4 regions of the Streptomyces sp. NPDC058579 genome follow, and region 1 is predicted to be linked to each of the others. Evidence: riboswitches for the same ligand, from Rfam matches in the RefSeq annotation. Region 1 holds a riboswitch; each other region holds the start of a gene.

What was found. A riboswitch is a leader RNA that binds a small molecule or an ion and turns the genes downstream of it on or off. The one in region 1 is predicted to bind cobalamin.
Region 2: it holds a riboswitch for cobalamin, as region 1 does, so the genes downstream of both, ACFWRO_RS05000 (CoA-acylating methylmalonate-semialdehyde dehydrogenase) here and cobN (cobaltochelatase subunit CobN) in region 1, are expected to answer to the same signal.
Region 3: it holds a riboswitch for cobalamin, as region 1 does, so the genes downstream of both, ACFWRO_RS16160 (energy-coupling factor ABC transporter permease) here and cobN (cobaltochelatase subunit CobN) in region 1, are expected to answer to the same signal.
Region 4: it holds a riboswitch for cobalamin, as region 1 does, so the genes downstream of both, ACFWRO_RS04975 (prenyltransferase/squalene oxidase repeat-containing protein) here and cobN (cobaltochelatase subunit CobN) in region 1, are expected to answer to the same signal.

The regions. Positions count from the first base shown of each region.
Region 1 covers NZ_JBHXPI010000001.1:251,038-254,936, forward strand. The annotation lists gene cobN (cobaltochelatase subunit CobN) at 1-1,262, opposite strand, end outside; cobalamin riboswitch at 1,299-1,438, opposite strand; gene ACFWRO_RS01205 (cobalamin biosynthesis protein CobG) at 1,482-2,801, shown strand; gene ACFWRO_RS01210 (precorrin-8X methylmutase) at 2,816-3,457, shown strand; gene ACFWRO_RS01215 (precorrin-2 C(20)-methyltransferase) at 3,454-3,899, shown strand, end outside.
Region 2 covers NZ_JBHXPI010000002.1:473,005-476,903, reverse strand. The annotation lists gene ACFWRO_RS05005 (acyl-CoA dehydrogenase family protein) at 1-587, opposite strand, end outside; gene ACFWRO_RS05000 (CoA-acylating methylmalonate-semialdehyde dehydrogenase) at 594-2,117, opposite strand; cobalamin riboswitch at 2,380-2,565, opposite strand; gene ACFWRO_RS04995 (methylmalonyl-CoA mutase family protein) at 2,714-3,899, shown strand, end outside.
Region 3 covers NZ_JBHXPI010000011.1:13,841-17,739, forward strand. The annotation lists gene dhaK (dihydroxyacetone kinase subunit DhaK) at 1-422, shown strand, start outside; gene dhaL (dihydroxyacetone kinase subunit DhaL) at 431-1,045, shown strand; gene ACFWRO_RS16155 (PTS-dependent dihydroxyacetone kinase phosphotransferase subunit DhaM) at 1,042-1,446, shown strand; cobalamin riboswitch at 1,511-1,735, shown strand; gene ACFWRO_RS16160 (energy-coupling factor ABC transporter permease) at 1,764-2,462, shown strand; gene ACFWRO_RS16165 (energy-coupling factor ABC transporter substrate-binding protein) at 2,462-2,824, shown strand; gene cbiQ (cobalt ECF transporter T component CbiQ) at 2,834-3,583, shown strand; gene ACFWRO_RS16175 (ATP-binding cassette domain-containing protein) at 3,580-3,899, shown strand, end outside.
Region 4 covers NZ_JBHXPI010000002.1:464,983-468,881, reverse strand. The annotation lists gene ACFWRO_RS04980 (hypothetical protein) at 1-1,134, opposite strand, end outside; cobalamin riboswitch at 1,272-1,348, opposite strand; cobalamin riboswitch at 1,468-1,606, shown strand; gene ACFWRO_RS04975 (prenyltransferase/squalene oxidase repeat-containing protein) at 1,773-3,899, shown strand, end outside.

The DNA of each region.
Region 1 (3,899 bases):
TAGTCGGCCGCCGGGATGCGGACGGGGTTGCGGGCCAGCTGCTCCTCGGTCAGCCAGTCCTGGTCGTGGCCGCCGGCCTCGATCAGGGCGTAGATCAGCTCGTCGCCGTCGCCGGAGACCAGGCCCGGGATCTCGGCCTCGGCCCCGAAGTCGTACCCCTCGGCGATCAGCCGCCGCAGGAGGGCGACGGCGGAGGCGGGGGTGTCCAGGCCGACCGCGTTGCCGATCCGGGAGTGCTTCGTCGGGTACGCGGAGAGGACGAGCGCGAGCTTCTTCTCGGCGTTCGGGATGTGCCGCAGCCGGGCGTGGCGCACGGCGATCCCGGCGACGCGGGCGGCGCGCTCGGTGTCGGCGACGTACGCCGGGAGACCGTCCTCGTCGATCTCCTTGAAGGAGAACGGGACGGTGATCAGGCGGCCGTCGAACTCGGGCACGGCGATCTGGCTGGCAGCGTCCAGCGGCGAGAGACCCTCGTCGCTCTCCTCCCAGGCCGCGCGCGAACCGGTCAGGCAGAGCGCCTGCAGGATCGGTACGTCGAGGGCGGCGAGCGCGCCCGCGTCCCAGGCGTCCTCGTCGCCGCCGGCCTGCGCCTCGGCGGGCTTGGTGCCACCGGCGGCGAGGACCGTGGTGACGATCGCGTCGGCGCGCTTGAGCGTCTCGATCAGCTCGGGCTCGGGGGCGCGCAGGGAGGCGACGTAGAGCGGCAGGGCGCGGGCGCCGGCGTCCTCGATCGCCTCGCAGAGGGAGTCGACGAAGGCGGTGTTGCCGCTCATGTGGTGGGCGCGGTAGTACAGCACGGCGACGGTCGGGCCGTCGGTCGTCCGGGGCTTGCGCTCCAGCGGCCCCCAGGTCGGCGCGGCGGCCGGGGCCTCGAAGCCGTGGCCGGTCAGCAGCACGGTGTCGGAGAGGAACCGGGCGAGCTGCTCCAGGTTGGCCGGGCCGCCGTGCGCCAGGTAGGCGTGGGCCTCGGTGGCCACGCCGACGGGGACGGTGGAGGTCTCCATGAGCTGGGCGTCGGGGGCCTGTTCGCCGGAGAGCACGACCAGCGGCTTTCCGGCGGCGCGCAGCGCGTCGAGGCCGTCCTCCCAGGCCCGCAGCCCGCCGAGGAGCCGGACGAGCACGAGGTCGGCGCCGTCGAGGAGCCCGGGCAGGTCGTCCAGGGTCAGCCGGGAGGGGTTGGCGAACCGGTACTCGACCGGACGGCCGGCCGCGCGGGCGCTGAGCAGGTCGGTGTCGGAGTGCGACAGCAACAGAATTCGCATGCGTGCGCAGGCCTTCCTCGGGGTTGTCCGCGCCCCGGGTGGTCGTGTGGACGGCAGGAGTTCCTGACTCACCGGGCCCCTTCCGGGACCCGGCTCACAGTGGCGGGACCGCGCCGGATTCTCACCGGGCTTCCTCCCCGGGGTCCTGGGACCCCATGCCGATCTGCATAGTAGATCGTGCCTCTTCGGGGCCGGGTCTTGCCCGCCGGCGACGTGGGTATGCTCGCCGCCATGCCGCCCACCCCACCCACAACACCCAAGCCGGGCGAACCGCCCGTACGGGACCGTGGTGACGCCTGCCCCGGGGCGCTTCGGCTGCATGCCGCCGACGACGGGCGGCTCGCTCGACTTCGGCTGCCCGCAGGGGTGTTGACGGCACGTCAGGTACTCGTACTGGCATCGGTGGCGGAGGAGCTCGGCGACGGGCGGGTCAGTGTCACGTCGCGGGGGAACGTGGAGCTGCGCGGGCTCGGTGAGGGGTGCGGGGGCGAGCTGGCCGGGCGGCTCTCGGACGCCGGGCTGCTGCCCTCCCAGACCCATGAGCGGGTCCGGAACATCGTGGCCTCCCCGGCGGCCGGGCTCGACGGACTCGGCCACGGTGACGTGCAGTTGTGGGCCCGCGAGCTGGACGCGCTGCTGTGCGCGCGGCCGTGGACGGCGGCCCTGTCCGGCCGGTTCCTCTTCGTCCTGGACGACGGGCGGGGCGATGTGGCGGGGCTCGGCGGGGATGTGACGTTGGTCGCAGGACGGGGTTCGGTACGGGTACGGGTGGGCCGGCGGGACTTCCTGGTCCCCGCCGCCGACGCGCCCCGGGCCGCGCTCGCCGCCGCCGGGGCCTTCCTGGACGCCGCCCGCACAGCCGGGAACGGTGCCTGGCGGGTGCGGGAGCTGCCCGAGGGGCACGAGCCGGATCTGGCGGGCGCCCTCGCGGGGGCCGGGATCGCGGCGGAGGCTGTACCGGCATCGGAGCCCGTGTCGGCATCGGAGACCGTATCTGCGACCGCACCGCCACCCGCTGCCCCGCACGCTCCCGGGCTCCTCGGTGCGCACGCCCTGCACGTCCTCGCGCCCCTCGGGCGGCTGACCGCCGCCCAGCTGCGGGCGCTCGCCGCGAGCGGCGGCGAGGTGCGGCTCACCCCCTGGCGCGGGGCCGTCGTCACCGGCTTCGCCGACCGGACCGCCGTCGCGAGCCGGCTGCGCGAGCTCGACGCGTACGGGCTCATCACCGACCCCCGCTCCCCCTGGGCGGGCGTCGGCGCCTGCACCGGGCTTCCCGGCTGCGCCAAGTCCCTCGCCGATGTCCGCGCGGACGCCGTCCCGGGCGACGCCGTCCCGGACGCCGTTCCTGGCCTCCGCGGGCTGCTCCCCGTCCACTTCTCCGGGTGCGAGCGGCGCTGCGGCCACCCGCAGGCCCCCGCGTGGGTCGACGTCGTCGCCACCGGCGAGGGCGCGTACCTCGTCGATGGGCGCCCCACCCTCCGTACCGACCTCCCCGAAGCCGTCGCGGCGGCCCGCGTCCCCTCAGCAACCACGAGATGAGCGAGAGCACCAGGATGTTCGACTACGAGAAGGACGGCGCGGAGATCTACCGCCGGTCCTTTGCCACGATCCGCGCCGAGGCGGACCTCGGGGGGCTGCCCGCCGACGTCGCCCAGGTCGCCGTCCGCATGATCCACGCCTGCGGCATGACCGACCTCGTCCGAGACATCGCGCACTCCCCGCAGGTCGTCTCCCGCGCCCGCGCCGCCCTGCGCGCCGGGGCGCCGATCCTGTGCGACGCGCAGATGGTCGCCAGCGGCGTCACCCGCAAGCGGCTGCCCGCCGACAACGAGGTCGTCTGCACGCTCTCCGACCCGTCCGTGCCCGCGCTCGCCGCCGAACTCGGCACCACCCGCAGCGCCGCCGCCCTCGAACTCTGGCGCGACCGCCTCGAAGGCTCCGTCGTCGCCATCGGCAACGCGCCCACCGCGCTCTTCCACCTCCTGGAGATGGTCGCCAAGGGGGCGGGGAAACCCGCCGCCGTCCTCGGCATCCCGGTCGGGTTCATCGGCGCCGCCGAGTCCAAGGACGCCCTCGCCGACCGGGGCGAGCCGCTCGGCCTCGACTACCTCGTCGTACGCGGCCGGCGCGGCGGCAGCGCCATGACCGCCGCCGCGATCAACGCCCTCGCCCACGAAGCGGAGATCCAGGCATGAGCGGCCACTCCACGCCTCCCGGCAAGCTGTACGGGGTCGGCCTCGGGCCCGGCGACCCGGAGCTGCTCACGCTCGCCGCCGTCAAGGCCATCGCGGGCGCCGACGTGATCGCGTACCACTCGGCCCGGCACGGCCGGTCCATCGCGCGCTCGATAGCGGCCGAGCACATCCGTGCCGACCAGATCGAGGAGCGGCTGATGTACCCGCTCACGGTCGAGACCACGGACCACCCCGGCGGCTACCGGGGCGCCCTCGACGACTTCTACGAGGAGGCCGCCGCCCGGCTCGCCGCCCACCTGGACGCCGGCCGCACGGTCGCCGTGCTCGCGGAGGGCGACCCGCTGTTCTACGGCTCGTACCAGCACATGCACAAGCGGCTCGCGGACCGTTACGACACCACCGTCATCCCCGGTGTCACCTCGGTCAGCGCGGCGGCCGCCCG
Region 2 (3,899 bases), on a different contig from region 1:
GGCCCGAAGGAGAGCCCGGGGTCGTCCTTGTCGACGAGGAACGCGGAGATCCCGTCGGCGCCCTCGCCCCCGGTGCGGGCCATCACCAGGTACAGCTGGGAGGCGCCCGCCCCGGAGATGAACTGCTTGACGCCGGTGAGCACCCAGTGGTCGCCGTCGCGCACGGCGCGGGTGGTGAGCGCGGCGGCGTCCGATCCGGCGCCGGGCTCGGTCAGGCAGTAGCTGGCCAGGTCGTCCATGGCGCACAGGCGCGGGAGCCACCGGCGGCGCTGGGCGTCGTCGCCGTAGTGGTCGACCATCCAGGCGACCATGTTGTGGATGGAGAGGTAGCCCGCGATGGACGGGCAGCCGGAGGCGAGGGTCTCGAAGACGAGGACGCCGTCGGAGCGGGTGAGGCCGGAGCCGCCGGACTCCTCGCGGACGTAGACGCCACCGAGTCCGAGTCCGGCGGCCTTGCGCAGGACGTCGACGGGGAAGTGCTTGTCGCGGTCCCAGTCAAGGGCGTGCGGGGCGAGGTGGTCCTGGGCGAAGTCGAGGGTGGTCTCGACCAGGGCCCGCTGGTCCTCGGTGAGCAGGGTCGTGGTCATGGTCGCTCAGCCCATCGTGGGGAGGGTGAAGCTCGCGCCGTCGCGGAGCCCGGCGGGCCAGCGCGAGGTCACGGTCTTGGTGCGGGTGTAGAAGCGGATGGCGTCCGGTCCGTGCTGGTTCAGGTCGCCGAAGCCGGACCGCTTCCAGCCGCCGAAGGTGTGGTACGCCACCGGCACCGGGATGGGCACGTTGACGCCGACCATGCCGGTGTCGACGCGCCGGGTGAAGTCGCGGGCGGTGTCGCCGTCGCGCGTGAAGATCGCCACGCCGTTGCCGTAGAGGTGCTCGCTGGGCAGCCGCAGGGCCTCCTCGTAGTCGGCGGCGCGGACCACGCAGAGCACGGGGCCGAAGATCTCCTCCTGGTACACGCGCATGTCAGGGGTGACCCGGTCGAAGAGGGAGGCCCCGGCGAAGAAGCCGCCCTCGTGCCCGGGGAGGACGAAGTCGCGTCCGTCGACGACGAGTTCGGCGCCCTCCTCGACCCCGATGCCGATGTACTTACGGACCCGGTCGACGGCGTCCGGGCCGACCATCGGACCGAAGTCGGCGTCCGCGTCGTCGCTGCGGCCGATCCTCAGCTCGCCGATGCGCTCCTTCAGCCGGGCGACGAGGGCGTCGGCGGTGTCCTCGCCGACGGGGACGGCCACCGAGACGGCCATGCACCGCTCGCCGGCCGAGCCGTAGCCGGCGCCGATGAGGGCGTCCACGGCCTGGTCGAGGTCGGCGTCCGGCATCACGATCATGTGGTTCTTGGCGCCGCCGAAGCACTGGGCGCGCTTGCCGTGGGCGGCGGCGGTGGCGTAGACGTGCGCGGCGACGGGGGTGGAACCGACGAAGCCGAGGGCGGCGACGCGGGGATCGTCGAGGAGGGTGTCGACGGCGTCCTTGCCGCCGTTGACGACGTTCAGGACGCCCGCGGGCAGCCCCGCCTCCAGGAAGAGCTCGGCGAGCCGCAGCGGTACGGAGGGGTCGCGCTCCGAGGGCTTGAGGATGAAGGCGTTTCCGCAGGCCAGGGCGGGGGCGGCCTTCCAGAGCGGGATCATCGCGGGGAAGTTGAACGGGGTGATGCCGGCGACGACGCCGAGCGGGGAGCGCAGCGAATGGACGTCGATGCCGGTCCCGGCGTTGTCGGTGAACTCTCCCTTGAGCAGGTGCGGGATGCCGGCGGCGAACTCCACGACCTCCAGGCCGCGTTGGAGGTCTCCGTGGGCGTCGGCGACGGTCTTGCCGTGCTCGGAGGAGAGCAGCCGGGCCAGGTCGTCCTTCTCCTGCTCGACGAGCTGGAGGAAGCGCAGGAGGACGCGTGCGCGGCGCTGCGGGTTCCAGGCGGCCCAGTCACGCTGCGCCCGGGCGGCGTCGGCGATGGCCGCCTCGGTCTCGGCCCGGTTCGCGAGGGGCACGCGGGCCTGGACCTCGCCGGTGTTGGGGTCGTACACGTCGCCGTAGGCGCCCGAGGTTCCCGGGGTGTGCCTGCCGCCGATGAAGTGGGTCAACTCGCGGACGGGGGTGGTGTCTTGTGCGCGGACCATGAGTGCCTGCTCTCGTCAGGTGATCCGGATGGCGCGCCGGAGGACCGCCACGACCGCGAACGCCGGTGGGCGTGATTCATCGCGGGGTGGTGGTCGCCTACGGCGCGAGAGCGCGAATGGCGAGGCGCCGTCAGGTCCTGACGGTCGTGTGGTGGTGGGGTCCTACTCGACGGGGTCCTCGACGGGCGGGTGCCCGTCGGCCGGATCCGCGGGGAGTGTGCGGGCGCACCGGTGCCATGCGTGTCAGCTCCATCCTCGTGGACAACACGGAACATCCCGCGGCCGGTATCCTGACTCCCGGATCAGCGCGCGCCGTCCGCCTTCCCGACATCACTCGTCAGTGGCGTGCTGCTCGACGGCGTACTCCCCGGTCACAGTGGCGGGACCGCGCCGGAATCACACCGGCTTCCCTGCACCGCGGGCCTTCGCCGCGACTATATAGTTGGACGTCCTAGTAAATCCACCCCCGGCCGGGTGAACCTGCGGCATCCCTTAGTAGAGCGGAGTCGCCCGGAGCTTCAAGACCTGCTCGGAGAGGGCAAGGTCACAGCGGTGTGCACTGCTGTCATCTGAGCGAGCTGTCCTAACATCCGAGCATGACAGTCCTTCCCGACGACGGGCTCGCCCTCGCCGCCGAATTCCCCGACGCGTCCCGTGAACAGTGGCAGCACCTGGTAGCCGGGGTGCTGCGCAAGTCGGGCAAGGACGTCGAGGGCCCGGCGGCCGAGGACGCCCTGTCCACCGCCCTGGAGGACGCGCTCCGCGTCCGTCCCCTCTATGCCGCCGAGGACACCGCCCCCGAGCCCGGCCTGCCCGGCTTCGCGCCCTTCGTACGATCCGGGCGCGCCGAGGGGAACACGGTCGGCGGCTGGGACGTGCGCCAGCGGCACACCACCGCCGACACCGGGACGGTCCTCGCCGACCTGGAGAACGGCGTCACCTCGCTCTGGCTGGTCGTCGGCGAGGGCGGCATCCCCCTGGGGAGCCTCGGCCGGACCCTCGACGGCGTCTACCTCGACCTCGCGCCCGTCGTCCTCGACGCGGGGCAGGACGTGGAGGAGGCCGCGCGCGAGCTGCTCGGACTGTACGAGGAGCGGGGCGTCGCCCCGGAGGCCGCGCGCGGCAACCTGGGCGCCGACCCCCTCGGCCTGGAGGCCCGCACCGGCCGGCCCTACGACCCCTCCCCCGCCGTCGGGCTCGCCCTGCGCTGCGCCGAGGAGTACCCGGGCCTGCGGGCGCTGACCGTGGACGCGCTGCCGTACCACGAGGCCGGCGGCTCGGCCGCGCAGGAGCTGGGGTGCGCCCTCGCGACCGGCGTCGCGTACCTGCGGCAGCTCACGGAAGCCGGACTCTCCGTCGAACAGGCCCTCGGGCAGCTGGAGTTCCGCTACGCGGCCACCGCCGACCAGTTCCTCACGATCGCCAAGTTGCGTGCCGCGCGCAGGCTCTGGGCCCGGGTGGCCGAGGTCAGCGGGGCGAGCGGTGCGGGCGCACAGCGGCAGCACGCGGTGACCTCTCCCGTGATGATGTCCCGCCGCGACCCCTGGGTGAACATGCTCCGCACCACCGTGGCCACGCTGGCCGCGGGCGTGGGCGGCGCCGAATCCGTCACCGTCCTTCCGTTCGACCACGCGCTCGGCCTGCCGGACGCGTTCGCGCGGCGCATCGCCCGCAACACCTCGACCATCCTCGTCGAGGAGTCGCACCTCGCACGGGTCATCGACCCGGCGGGCGGCTCCTGGTACGTGGAGCGCCTGACGGACGAACTCGCCCACGCGGGCT
Region 3 (3,899 bases), on a different contig from region 1:
TGAGTGCCTGCACCACGCCCGCGAAGGGCAGTCCTACCTTTGAACTGCCCGAGGGAGAGCTGGAGTTGGGGGTGGGGATTCATGGTGAACCCGGGCGGGAGCGGCGGGCGATGATGACCTCTCGCGAGATCGCCGACTTCGCCGTCCACGCCGTACTGGAGGACCTTCAGCCGTCCGGTCCCGTACTCGCCCTGGTGAACGGGATGGGGGCCACGCCCCTGCTCGAGCTGTACGGGTTCAACGCCGAGGTGCAGCGGGTGCTGGCCGAGCGCGGGGTGCCCGTCGCCCGCACGCTGGTCGGGAACTACGTGACCTCGCTCGACATGGCCGGCTGTTCGGTGACGCTCTGCGAGGCCGACGAGGAGCTGCTGCGGCTCTGGGACGCGCCCGTGCAGACGGCCGCTCTGCGATGGGGTCGGTGAGAGGGGAAATGAACCAGGTCGAGCAGTTCGACGTCGATTTCTTCCGTCGGTGGCTTGCTGCCGCCGCTGCCGCCGTCTACCGGGAGGCCGGCCGTCTCACCGAGCTCGACTCGGCGATCGGCGACGCTGACCACGGCGCCAATCTGAAGCGGGGGTTCGCCGCCGTCACGGAAGTGCTGGACAAGGAGCCGCCCGCCACGCCCGGGGCCGTACTCGTCCTCGCCGGGCGGCAGTTGATCTCCACCGTCGGCGGGGCGTCCGGGCCGCTGTACGGGACGCTGCTGCGCCGCACCGGCAAGGCGCTCGGCGACGCCGGGGCGGTGACGCGGCAGGAGCTGGCGGCGGCGCTGGCCACCGGGGTCGCCGCCGTGGGTCAGCTCGGCGGGGCCCAGGTCGGCGACAAGACGATGCTGGACGCGCTCGTGCCCGCGGCCGAGGCGCTCGGCGACTCCTTCGCCGCCGCCCGGGACGCGGCCGAGGCCGGCGCCCTGGCGACCGTACCCCTGCGGGCGCGCAAGGGCAGGGCCAGCTATCTGGGCGAGCGGTCGGTCGGGCACCAGGACCCCGGGGCGACGTCGTCGGCGCTGCTGATCGCCGCGCTCGCGGAGGTGGCCGCCGCATGACCGGTCAGGTGGGCATCGTCCTGGTCTCGCACAGCGCGGCCGTGGCCGACTCCGTCGCCGCCCTGGCCCGGGGGCTTGCGGGCGGCGGGGCGACCGCGCCCGTGGCCGCCGCCGGAGGCACCCCCGACGGGGGGCTCGGCACCAGCTCCGAGCGGATCGTCAAGGCGGCACGCGCGGTCGACGGGGGCGCCGGGGTGGCCCTCCTCGTCGACCTCGGCAGCGCCGTCCTGACCGTCAAGGCGCTCCTCGCCGAGGGGGACGAGCTGCCGGACGGAGCCCGTCTCGTGGACGCGCCCTTCGTCGAGGGCGCCGTCGCCGCGCTCGTCACGGCGAGCGCGGGCGGGGACCTGGACGCGGTGACCGCCGCGGCGGCGGAGGCGTACACCTACCGGAAGGAGTGAGCGAGGGGCTCAACAGCGTGAGGGGGCGCGCGGGAGATCTGTCACACACCGTCCGGGGGCGCACCGATGTTGTGATGTACCTGGTCAACCCACTAATGTCACAGCGCCTTGGTGTACGGGAAACCGGTGCGGTACCGGTGCGGCCCTCGCCACTGTGATCGGGAAGTCCGGCTCCATCCCTCCGGGGAAGCCACTGGACCGCCGCGGGAGACCGCGGCGGTGTGGGAAGGCGGAGCCGCGGCGGCATGACCCGTCAGCCAGGAGACCGGCCGAGGTGCGTTGTCCATCCACGAGGTGCTGGAGAGGGTCTCCCAACCATGCATATAGCCGAGGGGTATCTACCCCCGTTGCACGCGGCCGCCTGGGGCGTCGCGTCTGCTCCTTTTGTCGTCCACGGCGTCCGCGCGCTGACCCGTGAGGTCAAGGCCAACCCCGAGTCCACTCTGCTGCTCGGCGCGTCCGGCGCGTTCACCTTCGTCCTGTCCGCGCTCAAGATTCCGTCGGTCACGGGCAGTTGCTCGCACCCGACCGGTACGGGTCTGGGCGCGATCCTGTTCCGACCGCCGGTGATGGCGGTCCTGGGCACGATCACCCTGTTGTTCCAGGCGCTGCTGCTCGCGCACGGCGGGCTCACCACACTCGGCGCCAACGTGTTCTCGATGGCGATCGTCGGGCCGTGGGCCGGATTCGGTACGTACTGGCTGCTGCGCCGGTTCGACGTGCCGCTCATGGTGAGCGTGTTCTTCGGCGCGTTCGTCGCGGACCTGTCGACGTACTGCGTGACCAGTGTCCAGCTCGCGCTGGCCTTCCCCGACCCGGGGAGCGGTGTGGCCGGGGCGCTGGCCAAGTTCGGCTCCATCTTCGCCGTCACGCAGCTGCCGCTCGCCGTCAGCGAGGGGCTGCTCACGGTCCTCGTGATGCGGCTGCTCAAGCAGTCCAGCAAGGCGGACCTGACCCGGCTCGGGGTCCTGCTCCCGTCCCGGAAGAAGAACGAGAACGCGGAGGCGAGCGCCTGATGAGCCGGAACGCGAAGATCAACTCCCTGCTCCTGCTCGTCGTCGCGGCCCTGGCTGTGCTCCCGCTGGTCCTGGGCCTCGGCGACCACAAGGAGGAGCCGTTCGCGGGCGCGGACGCCGAGGCGGAGGCGGCGATCACGGAGATCGCTCCCGACTACGAGCCGTGGTTCAGCCCGCTCTACGAGCCGGCCTCCGGCGAGATCGAGTCGGCGCTGTTCGCCCTGCAGGCCGCGCTCGGCGCCGGTGTGCTGGCGTACTACTTCGGCGTGCACCGGGGCCGTAAGCAGGGCGAGGCCCGCGCCGAGGCGAAGGCGCTGCGGTCGGGGGCGGCGTCCGGCTCGGCGGCGTCCGGCGACGCGTAACCGCCGCCGGTGCTGCCGATCGACGCGGCGGCGCACAGCAGTCGCTGGCGCCGCCGTCACCCGTGCGAGAAGGCCGTGCTCGGCTTCGGCCTGACACTGTGCGCGGTCTGTCTGCCGCCGTGGCCGGGCGCCGTCCTGGTCGCGGCGGCCACCCTGGCCGTCCTCCTCGGTCCCGCGGGCGTGCCCGGGCGCCAGCTGTGGCGCGCCTTCCGCATCCCGCTGGGCTTCTGTGTGACGGGGGCGATCCCGCTCCTGTTCGAGGTGGGCGGGGCGCGAGGGCTCGTCGCGCTCGCGCCGGACGGGCCGGTCCACGCCGGTGAGCTGCTGCTGCGGACCTCATCGGCGTCCCTGGGCGTCCTGCTGTTCGCCTTCACCACGCCCGTGTCGGACCTGCTGCCCCGGCTTGTACGGGCCGGGGTGCCGGCGCCCGTGGTGGATGTGGCGCTGGTGATGTACCGGATCAGCTTTCTTCTTTTGGATTCAATATCCAAAATCCGACAGGCGCAGGCGGCCCGGCTCGGGCTGACGACCCGGGCGGCGACCTGGCGTTCGCTCGCCGGGCTCGGCGCGACGGCGTTCGTCCGCGCCTTCGACCGGGCGCAGCGGCTCCAGACCGGGCTCGCCGGACGGGGCTACGACGGGACGCTGCGCGTCCTGGTGCCCGAGGCCGCGGTATCGGGCCGCTTCCTGGCCTCGACGGCCGGCCTGCTCACCGGGCTCGTCGCCCTCACTCTCGTACTGGAAAGGTCCCTGCCGTGAGCCCCGCACCCCCTGTCGTGGAACTGGTGAAGGCCACGTTCGCCTACGAGGACGGTCCCGTGGTCCTCGTAGGCATCGACTTCGCCGTGCCGGAGGGCCGGGCGCTCGCGCTGCTCGGCCGCAACGGCGGCGGCAAGACGACGCTGCTGCGACTGCTGAGCGGGGGCCTGCGCTGCGGCAGCGGGTCACTCCGGCTCGACGGTACGGACGTGTCGTACGACCGGAAGGGGCTGACACGCCTGCGGACGACCGTGCAGCTGGTGGTCCAGGACCCGGACGACCAGCTCTTCGCGGCCTCGGTCGGACAGGACGTGTC
Region 4 (3,899 bases), on a different contig from region 1:
CGCCCCGTCGTCGACCGTGAGGGCCAGCTTGGTGGCCGTACCCGCGGTGAACGAGGACTGCGCGACCCACTGCGGCGCGCCCGGGGTGACGGGGACGGGCGGGGCCGCCGTGAAGCCGCCGCCTGCGACGGCGCGCAGCGCGTCGATGGAGGAGTACGCGGACGGAGTGGTGTCGGCGGGCTTGTACTTGAAGCCGCCGCCCGGGTTGAACTGGTTGGCGATGAGGAAGTCCACCGGCGTCTTGCCCGCGGAGGTGAGGAAGTCGCCCGTCTGCGGGTTGATGCCGCAGGCGTTCAGGCCCGAGACGCCCCAGCCGTTGGAGTTGGTGTTCACCCCGTAGAGGGAGGTGAACGCACCGGAGTTGAGGACGAGCTTGGACTTCAGGAAGTTCTTCGCCTGCACGATGTCCGGGTCGGTGTTCGGGACGCCCGACACGCACAGCGCGGCCATCGCGGCCCCGGTCATGTCGATGTCGCCGGGCTGGTTGAGCGCGGTGGGGTTGCCCTCGGCCTTGCTGAACGTCCAGCCGCCGTCCACGTGTTGGTTGGCCCGGATGCGGGTCACGAGCGAGTCGGTCAGCGCCTGGGGGACGCGGGCGGTGCCCGCCTGCGTCTTGGCGCCGCCGAGTGCGAGAGCCGCGAAGACGGTCCCGTTGAAGTTGCCCGAGGGTCCGAAGTAGCCCGGCTCGGCCGTCTGCCAGTAGCCGTAGACGTTCGCTATGAGGTTGCGGGAGGCGGAGACCCGGGCCGGGTCGATGCCGGCGGCGTACGCGTTGAGGGTGCCGCGCTCGTAGTCGGTGACGACCGGCGTGGCCGAGGGCCAGCCGGACGTGGACAGCAGATTGCGGTAGACGGTTCTCGCGTTCTTCGTCGTGTCACCGCCCGGCGCGACGTCGACGACGGCCGTACCGGCGGCGGCGAACGCGCTGAACGCCCACTCGTTGGACAGTCCGGAGCCGGCGTACGAACCGTCCGCGGCCTGCAGGGACTTGAGATACGCCACACCGTTCGTCTTGGAGGTGGCGATCTGTGCGGGGCTCGAGGTCGCGAAGGCGGGCAGGGTGGTCAGCGCGAAGGCGCCGAGCGCGGCGGGCAGGGCGAGCGCGAGACGGCGCTGCGAGCGGGGACGGGGCATGGACTGCTCCTGGGTCGGGGGACGCCGACCGGTCCCGGAGCCGTACCGCGCCGTGCGTGGGCACGGCCGGGGAACGGGATTCGCCGGGGGCCGCCGTCCGGAACGCGTGGTCGACTTCCTGAACTTGCTCGCCCCATGGGCATTCGGGCTCGGGAACCGGTCTCGGCCGTCCCATACCGCTGCGCGTCAGCCCCGGCTTCTCACCGGGTTCCCCCATGTGGCAGCCCTGGACGCTACCCCAGGGGTCAGCAGTGCGCCAGCGACCCTCGGAGGGGGACGGGCGACGCGGTCCTCCAGGGCTGCCGATGAGAGCCACGCCACCTTGACGGCCCGCCCGAATCCGTGTTCCATTCCGGCTGATAAGCACTCAGCTCCAGGGGAAGCCGGTCGAATTCCGGCGCTGACCCGCAACCGTAGGCCCGGCTCACATCCCGGGCGAGCCGGATTGCCTGGGGTGAAAGTCAGTTGAGCGAGGAACGCCGTCGCGGACTACGGCGTGGTCGACACCGCCCCTTGGTGCCTGCGCACCGGGGCGTACCGCCACGTGCGCAGCCGTCCGGCAGGGACGAGGGGCCACGGTGGTGACCGCACAGCGGGCGAGACGATGGACGGGGTCCGGTCGACGGCCCCTGTCGTTGGTGACGGCGTTCCTCCTGGCTCTCGCCGCCGCCGTGGGCTTCCTCTCGCTGCCGAACTCCGCGAGCGCCGACCCGATCGAGGACTGCACGGCCACCACCGGCGCTGTCGTGGCCGTGGACTTCGGCCCCTTCGGCGGCACCGTGGAACGCGGCTGCGACACCAGCCCCTCCACCGGCTACGAACTCCTCCGGGACGCCGGGTTCACCACGAAGGGCACCGAGCACGACGGCCCGGCGTTCATCTGCCGGATCGGGTACGGACCCTTCAACTCCGGTACGGAGTACCCCACCCCGGACAAGGAGGCGTGCGTCCTCACGCCACAGGCGACCGCGTACTGGTCGTACTGGATCGCCTCCCCGGGCCAGAAGAACTGGTCGTACAGCCCGCTCGGCGCGATGGCCCGCACGCTGAAGCCGGGTGACGTGGACGCCTGGGTCTACGGCGGCACCGACGTCGGCGGCACCACCGGCCGGCCCACCTTCACCCCCGACGACGTCCGGGCCGGCGGGGGCACGACTCCGGAGCCCACCGAGACGACGAACCCGCCCGTTCCGCCGGGTGACGTGGACGTGGCCGCCGCCACCGGGTGGATCAACGGGCGCCTCACGGACGGCGAACGGGTCGTCGACGAGGGCGCCGAGACCGCGAACCACATGCTCACCGCCGAGGCCGCCCTCGCGCTCGCGGCGGCCGACCGGGAGAGCCCGGTCGCGCGCAAGGCCGCGGCGTTCCTGGCCACTCCCGCGCAGACAGACGCGTACGCCTACCCGAACGGCACCGACCAGGCCCCTGACGCCACCGCGGCGGCCCGCCTCGCGCTCGTCGCCGAGGCGACCGGGCTCGACCCGCGCGACTTCGGCGGTCACGACCTGCTCGGCGACCTCATGACGTACGTCTGCCCCAGCGGCCTGGAGGCGCCCGAACCGGTGCCGGGCTGCTTCACCAAGGGCGACTTCCGGACCGCCTTCCAGTCCGAGGGCCAGGCGCTTGCCGTCATCGCCCTGCTCAACGGCGGGGTGACGCCCCCGGCCGACGCGGTCAGCCGGCTCACGGTCCTCCAGTGCGAGGACGGCGGGTTCAGCACGATCTTCATCAGGGCCGGTGACTGGTGCGACAGCGACGCCAGTTCGACCGGACTGATCACGCTGGCCCTGAAGCTGGCGGGCGGTCACGACGCGACGGTCGCCAAGGGCCGGGAGTGGCTGAAGAAGTCCCAGCTCCCGACGGGCGGCTGGCCCGCGGCCTCGTACATGACCGTCGGCAGCGCGCACCCCACCGCCTGGGCGGCCCAGGCCCTGCGCGCCTTCGGCGACACCGCCCAGGCGGACGCGGGCGTCTCGTGGCTCTCCCGGCAGCAACTGCCGGACGGGGCCTTCGCCTTCGAGGAAGGCGCGACCGACCCGCTGCTCTTCGCGACGGCATCGGCGGCGATCGCGGGGGCGAAGACGGACTTGGTGGCGGTGACGACGAAGACGGCGACGCCTACGCCTACTCCGACACCCACGCCTACGCCGACCCCGACGCCCACTCCGACGCCGACACCCACTCCCACGCCCACCCCCGCGCCGGGTGACGGGCCGGACCTGCGGAAGGGCACGGCGTACCTCACCGGCCCCGCCCGCCTCCTCCAGGGCCGCTACTACGAGAACGCCCCCGGCAGCGGCTTCGCCGACTTCGGCCTGACGATCGACGGCGCGTACGCCCTCGCCGCCACGGGCGAGGACAACGCGGCCCTGCGCGCGATCGTCGACTTCCTGGACAAGGGCGGCAAGGACGGCACCGGCCGGACCGTGCACGACTGGACCAAGATCGGTACCAAGTACGCGGGCGGCGGCTCCATCGGCAAGGCGGCGCTCCTGGCCGAGACCGTCGGCCGCGACCCGCGCGCCTTCGGCGGCAAGGACCTGATCGCCGCGCTCGCCACGGCGGTCTGCCCCGCCAAGACCCCGGCACCGGACCGCTCCTGCGCCGCCAAGGGCGCCTACACCAACGCCACGTCCGTCTTCTCCCAGTCCCTGGGCGTCATCGCCCAGATCCGGGCCGGCGAGGCGGCCGCGGCGGCCGAACCCGTCGCGTACCTGAAGAGCCTTCAGGAGCCGTCGGGCGCCTGGCCGAGCCTGATCGGG